Caldimonas thermodepolymerans: one gene and its partner. The protein of the gene in region 2 binds, or shares a complex with, the protein of the main gene of each other region. Links are inferred from orthologs where the notes say so. Each region holds a gene or a part of one and is shown on either strand. Other genes may lie near its edges.

What was found. Proteins that work in one complex are often made in the same cells at the same time.
Region 1: the proteins of accC (region 2) and accD are in contact, whole or in part, in a solved structure (PDB 8UXZ), measured with the Escherichia coli proteins. The link is inferred for Caldimonas thermodepolymerans from one-to-one orthologs.

Annotation. Positions count from the first base shown.
Region 1 is NZ_CP064338.1:2,510,637-2,513,783, forward strand. Bases 1-2,901 are described here. They hold accD (acetyl-CoA carboxylase, carboxyltransferase subunit beta), read right to left. Parts: upstream 1,937-2,901; coding sequence 1,064-1,936; downstream 1-1,063. Other genes in these bases: folC (bifunctional tetrahydrofolate synthase/dihydrofolate synthase), read right to left, coding at 1-967; trpA (tryptophan synthase subunit alpha), read right to left, coding at 1,950-2,762; trpB (tryptophan synthase subunit beta), read right to left, coding at 2,759-2,901. Outside these bases: more of trpB, read right to left, coding at 2,902-3,147.
Region 2 is NZ_CP064338.1:3,083,201-3,086,612, reverse strand. The notes cover bases 229-3,184. They hold accC (acetyl-CoA carboxylase biotin carboxylase subunit), read right to left. Parts: upstream 2,404-3,184; coding sequence 1,054-2,403; downstream 229-1,053. Other genes in these bases: aroQ (type II 3-dehydroquinate dehydratase), read right to left, coding at 3,117-3,184; accB (acetyl-CoA carboxylase biotin carboxyl carrier protein), read right to left, coding at 2,537-3,013; prmA (50S ribosomal protein L11 methyltransferase), read right to left, coding at 229-998. Outside these bases: IS481_RS18540 (zinc-ribbon and DUF3426 domain-containing protein), read right to left, coding at 1-52; more of prmA, read right to left, coding at 93-228; more of aroQ, read right to left, coding at 3,185-3,412. UniProt on the Escherichia coli protein: This protein is a component of the acetyl coenzyme A carboxylase complex; first, biotin carboxylase catalyzes the carboxylation of the carrier protein and then the transcarboxylase transfers the carboxyl group to form malonyl-CoA.

The sequences.
Region 1 (3,147 bases), 570 kb from region 2 along the record:
GCGCCGCGACGGCGTGCGGGTTGTGCGCCACGTCCAGCACCAGCGTCGGCTGCCCGGGCACGATCTGGAAGCGCCCCGGCAGCTCCACCACCGCCAGGCCGTTGCGCACCGCCTGCGCCGTCACCGGCAGGCGGTCGCGCACCGCCTCCAGCGCGGCCAGCACGCCCGAGGCGTTGAGCAGCTGGTTGGTACCGCGCAGCGCCGGATAGGCCAGCCCCGTGTAGCGCTTCTGGCGCCCGGCCCAGGACCACTGCTGCCAGGTGCCGGTGCCGCTTTGCTGGCCGGCGTAGTTGAAGTCGCGCCCGAAGCGCCACAGGTCGGCGCCGATGGCCTCGGCATGGCGCACGACGCTCTCGGGCGGCACCGGGTCGCTGACCACCACCGGCCGCCCGGGACGCATGATGCCGGCCTTCTCGCGCCCGATCGCCTCGCGGTCCGGCCCCAGGAAGTCCATGTGGTCCAGGTCGATGCTGGTGATGATGGCGCAGTCGGTGTCCACCGCGTTGACCGCGTCGAGCCGGCCGCCCAGGCCGACTTCCAGCACCACGGCGTCGAGGGCGCGCGCGGCCAGCAGGCTCAGGATCGCCAGCGTCGTGAACTCGAAGTAGGTCAGCGCCGCGCCCTGCCGCGCCTGCTCCACCGCCTCGAAGTGCGGCAGCAGGTCCTGCGCCTGCACCGGCTGGCCGTCGATGCGGCAGCGCTCCTCGAAATGCACCAGGTGCGGCGAGGTGTAGACGCCGACGCGGTAGCCCGCGGCGATCAGGACGGCTTCCAGCATCGCGCAGGTCGAGCCCTTGCCGTTGGTGCCGGCCACCGTGAACACCGGGCCGCCGAAGCGCAGCGGCAGGCGCTGCGCCACCGCCTGCACGCGCTCGAGCGTGAGGTCGATGGTCGAGGGATGCAGGCGCTCGCAATGGGCCAGCCAGGCCTCCAGCGTCACAGGCGGGGATGAGGATGACAGCGGCATGATGGGGGATGGTAGAGCAGCCGCGCCGGCAACGCCGGCGCCCAACGAGAAGGGCCGGCATCGAGCCGGCCCTTTGCGGTGCAGGAAGACCCGCGATCAGGCGACCGCGTCGGCCGGCTGGCGCTGCAGCATCGCCAGCGCGCGCGCCACGGTCTGGCGCAGCTCGCGGCGGTCGACGATCATGTCGAGCGCCCCCTTCTGCAGCAGGAACTCCGCACGCTGGAAGCCTTCGGGCAGCTTCTCGCGCACGGTGTTCTCGATCACGCGCGGGCCGGCAAAGCCGATCAGCGCCTTGGGCTCGGCGATCACGATGTCGCCCATGAAGGCGAAGCTGGCCGACACGCCGCCCATGGTCGGGTCGGTCAGCACGCTGATGTAGGGCAGCTTGGCCTTGGCCAGGCGCGTCAGCGCCGCGTTGGTCTTGGCCATCTGCATCAGGCTCAGCAGCCCTTCCTGCATGCGCGCGCCGCCCGTGGCGGTGAAGCAGATGAACGGCGTCTTCTGCTCGAGGGCGGTCTCGACGCCACGCACGAAGCGCTCGCCGACCACCGAGCCCATCGAGCCGCCCATGAAGTCGAACTCGAAGCAGGCCGCCACCACGGGGATGCTGTGCACCGCCCCGCCCATCACCACCAGCGCGTCGGTCTCGCCGGTGGCTTCCAGCGCGTCCTTCAGGCGGTCGGGGTACTTCTTGCTGTCCTTGAACTTCAGCGCGTCGACCGGCAGCACTTCCTGGCCGATCTCGTAACGCCCTTCCGGATCGAGGAACTGGTCCAGGCGCGCGCGCGCGCTGATGCGGTGGTGGTGCGAGCACTTGGGGCAGACATAGGCGTTCTGCTCCAGGTCGGTCTTGTAGAGCACCGATTCGCACGACGGGCACTTGATCCACAGGCCCTCGGGCACCGAGCGGCGTTCGGCGGGATCGGTCTGCTGGATCTTGTTCGGCAGCAGTTTGTCTAGCCAACTCATGCGTCAACTCCTATCACAGGGTGTCGAGGGCCGCGCGGATCTCCGCGATGAAGCGCCCCCCGGCGTCCGCCACGCGCTCGGGCGGTTGTTCTTCGAGCAATTGCACCAGGCGCGAGCCGATCACGACCGCGTCCGCCACCGCGGCCACGGCCCTGGCGCTGTCGGCATCGCGGATGCCGAAGCCCACGCCCACCGGCACTTTCACGTGCGCCTTGATGCGCGGCACCATCTCCGCCACGGCCCGGGTGTCGAGGTGGCCGGCACCCGTCACGCCCTTGAGGGAGACATAGTAAACGTACCCGCTGGCAATGCGGCCCACCTCGCGGATGCGCTGTTCGGTGGAGGTCGGCGCGAGAAGGAAGATCGGATCCAGGCCGTGTCCGGCCAGCGCGCGGGCGAACTCCTCGCACTCTTCCGGCGGATAGTCGACCACCAGCACGCCGTCCACGCCCGCGGCCTGCGCGGCCCGCACGAAGGCGCCCGGCCCGTGGCGCTGGTCGTAGCGCTCGATCGGGTTGGCGTAGCCCATCAGCACCACCGGCGTCGCGTCGTCCTGCGCGCGGAACTCGCGCACGTCGTCGAGCACCTTGGCCAGCCCCACGCCCTGCGCGAGCGCGCGCTCGGCGGCCTTCTGGATCACCGGGCCGTCGGCCATCGGATCGGAGAACGGCACGCCCAGCTCGATCACGTCGGCGCCGTTGCGCGCCAGCGCGAGCATCACCTCGACGGTCCGCTGCGGGAACGGGTCGCCGGCGGTCAGGTACGGGATCAGCGCCTTGCGGCCGGCCGCCTGCAGGCGGGCAAAGGTCTGCGCGATGCGGCTCATTGCGCACCTCCGCCCGGCATCGCCTCGGGCAGGCCCACGCCCGACAGGCTGGCCACGGTACCGATGTCCTTGTCGCCCCGGCCCGACAGGCACACCAGGATGGACTGGTCGCTGCGCATGGTCTTCGCCAGCTTCATGGCATGGGCCACGGCATGGCTGGACTCCAGCGCCGGGATGATGCCTTCGGTGCGGCACAGGTAGTGGAACGCCGCCAGCGCCTCGTCGTCGGTGATGCCGACGTACTCGGCCCGGCCGGTGTCCTTGAGCCAGGCGTGCTCGGGGCCGACGCCCGGGTAGTCCAGCCCGGCCGACACCGAATGCGTCTCCAGGATCTGGCCGTCGTCGTCCTGCAGCAGGTAGGTGCGGTTGCCGTGCAGCACGCCGG
Region 2 (3,412 bases):
GGACGACGCGGAAGGTGGTGTGGCAGGCCGGGCAGCGGGTGGCAAGACTCATGGCGCGAATGATGCCATCGGGACGGCGGCTTGCCGTCCCCTCAGGCCGGTGTGCCGGGGCGGCCCGTCATGAGGATCCAGCCATCCTCCTGGTCGCTGACCTCGAGCCGGCACCACGGGGCGTAGGCCTCGGCGAGCTCGTCGGCCTGGCGCTCGAGGATGCCGGCCAGCACCAGGTGGCCGCCCGGGGCGACATGGCCGCACAGCAGCGGCGCCAGCAGCTTGAGCGGCGTGGCCAGGATGTTGGCGAGCACCAGCGGGTACCGTCCCTGCGCGAGCTCGGGCGGTCCGGCACGCAGCGTCACGCCGTTGGCCTGGGCGTTGGCCTGCGTCGATTCGATCGCCGCCGGGTCGATGTCCACCGCGTCGATCGCCTGCGCGCCATGCAGCGCCGCGCCGATCGCCAGGATGCCCGAGCCGCAGCCGTAGTCCAGCACGCGCTGCCAGCTGGGCGCGAGCGCCGGGGCCTGCTGCGCGATCCAGCGCAGGCACATGCGCGTGGTGGGGTGGGTCCCGGTGCCGAAGGCCAGTCCCGGGTCGAGCCGGATCACGCGGCGCGCCTGCGCCGGCGGCTCGTGCCAGGTCGGCACGATCCAGAACTCGGGCGTGATCTCGACCGGATGGAACTGCGACTGCGTCAGTCGCACCCAGTCCTGGTCCGGCACCGGCTGCATCGCGACCACGTGCACCTCGCTGGCCCAGGGCTGGGCCAGCAGCAGCGTGGCCGCCTCGGTGGCGGCTTCCTCGGTGGGGAACAGGGCGCGCAGCGTCGAGCGGCCCCAGCCGCCCTTGGGTGGCGGCAGGCCCGGCTCGCCGAACAGCGCCTGCTCGGCCTCGGTGCCGGCGTCGGCGTCCTCCACCGAGACCGACAGCGCGTCGAGTTCCATCAGCGCGTCCGAGACGGTGTCGACCAGGTCCTCGCCGGCCAGCAGCAGCAATTCGATCATCGCGTTTCTCCTGCGTCGGCGCCAGCGCCTGGTCGTCGCGGGGACGGGGACGGCGTCACCGCTTGCGCTCGCTCATCCAGCTTTCCAGGTAGTGGATGCTGGTGCCGCCCTCGATGAACTTGGCATCGGCCAGCAGCTCGCGGTGCAGCGGGATGTTGGTCTGGATGCCTTCGACCACCGTTTCCGACAGCGCGATGCGCATGCGTGCCAGCGCCTGCTCGCGGGTGTCGCCATGCACGATGATCTTGCCGATCATCGAATCATAGTTGGGCGGCACGAAGTAGTTGGTGTAGATGTGCGAATCGACGCGCACGCCGGGGCCGCCGGGCGCGTGCCACATCGTGATGCGGCCGGGCGAGGGCGTGAACCTGTACGGGTCCTCGGCGTTGATGCGGCACTCGATCGCGTGGCCGCGCATCTCGATGTGGCGCTGCGAGAACGGCAGCTTCTCGCCGGCGGCCACCCGGATCTGCATCTGCACGATGTCGATGCCGGTGACGAGTTCGGTCACCGGGTGCTCGACCTGCACCCGGGTGTTCATCTCGATGAAGTAGAACTCGCCGTTCTCGTACAGGAACTCGAAGGTGCCGGCGCCGCGGTAGCCGATCTTGCGGCAGGCCTCGGCGCAGCGTGCGCCGATCTTGTCGATGATGCGGCGCGGGATGCCCGGCGCCGGTGCTTCCTCGATGATCTTCTGGTGGCGGCGCTGCATCGAGCAGTCGCGCTCGCCCAGGTACACCGCGTTGCGGTGCTGGTCGGCCAGCACCTGGATCTCGATGTGGCGCGGGTTCTCGAGGAACTTCTCCATGTAGACCGCCGGGTTGCCGAAGGCGGCGCCCGCCTCGGTGCGGGTGGTCTGCACGGCATGGATGAGGGCGGCCTCGGTGTGCACGACGCGCATGCCGCGCCCGCCACCGCCGCCCGCGGCCTTGATGATGACCGGGTAGCCGATCGATCGGGCGATCTTGATGATCTCCTTCGGGTCCTCGGGCAGCGCGCCGTCGGAGCCGGGCACGCAGGGCACGCCGGCCTTGATCATCGCGGCCTTGGCCGAAACCTTGTCGCCCATCAGGCGGATGCACTCGGGCGTGGGGCCGATGAAGGTGAAGCCGCTTTGCTCGACGCGCTCGGCGAAGTCGGCGTTCTCGGACAGGAAGCCGTAGCCCGGGTGGATGGCCTCGGCGTCGGTCACCTCGGCGGCCGAGATGATGGCCGGCATGCTGAGATAGCTCTGGGCCGAGGCGGCCGGGCCGATGCACACCGCCTCGTCGGCGAGCTTCACGTACTTGGCATCGCGGTCGGCTTCGGAATAGACGACGACCGACTTGATGCCCATCTCGCGGCAGGCGCGCTGGATGCGGAGGGCGATCTCTCCGCGGTTGGCAATCAGTATCTTCTTGAACATCGTGATCTCCGCGGCAGGCTCGTCGGGGGCCGGGGCGTTCCCGGCACGGCGTGGTGCCGCTGGGCCAAGCTGGCTGGGTGGCTGATCGCCCGTGCGATCAGGCAGGAGGCAGGGGCGGGTGGCCCCCGCCGGCTCACTCGATCACGAACAGCGGCTGGCCGTATTCGACGGCCTGCCCGTTCTCGCACAGGATCTGGGTGACCGTGCCGGACTTGTCGGCCTCGATCTCGTTCATGATCTTCATCGCCTCGATGATGCACAGCGGGTCGCCTTCCTTGACCTGCTGGCCCAGCTCGACGAAGGGCTTGGCGCCCGGGCTGGAGGCGCGATAGAAGGTGCCGACCATCGGCGACTTGACCACGTGACCCTTGACCTCGGGCGCGGCCGGCGCCGCGGGAGCGGCGGCTGCCGGCGCGGGGGCCGGGGCGGTGACGACCGGCGCCGCCACCGGCGCGGCGACCGGGGCCATCACGACCGGCGCGGCCGAGGCGGCGGTGTGGCCGTCGGACTTGACGATGCGCACCTTGCCGTCGGCTTCGGTGATCTCCAGCTCGGAGATGTTCGACTCCGACACCAGGTCGATGAGGGTCTTGAGCTTGCGTAGATCCATTTCGCTCTCCAACTTTCCTTTTTTGTCGTGATCAGCGGCGTTCGCGCACCAGTGAGCCTCGATCTGTCGTCAATCGCCGTGGGTGAGTGGAGCGGGGGAAGCGTCAGGCCGCGGGTGCGAGACGTTCCAGCGCGTACTCGAGGGCCAGGCGGTAGCCGGTGGCGCCGAGACCGCAGATCACCCCTTCGGCGAGGTCCGAGAAATAGGAGTGCTGCCGGAAGGGTTCGCGCCGGTGCACATTGGACAGGTGCACTTCGACGAAGGGGATGGCCACGCCGGCCAGCGCGTCGCGCAGCGCCACGCTGGTGTGGGTGTAGGCCGCCGGGTTGATGATGATGAAGCGGGTGCCGTCATCGCGCGCCTGGTGGATGCGGTCGACCAGCGCCCCTTCATGGTTGC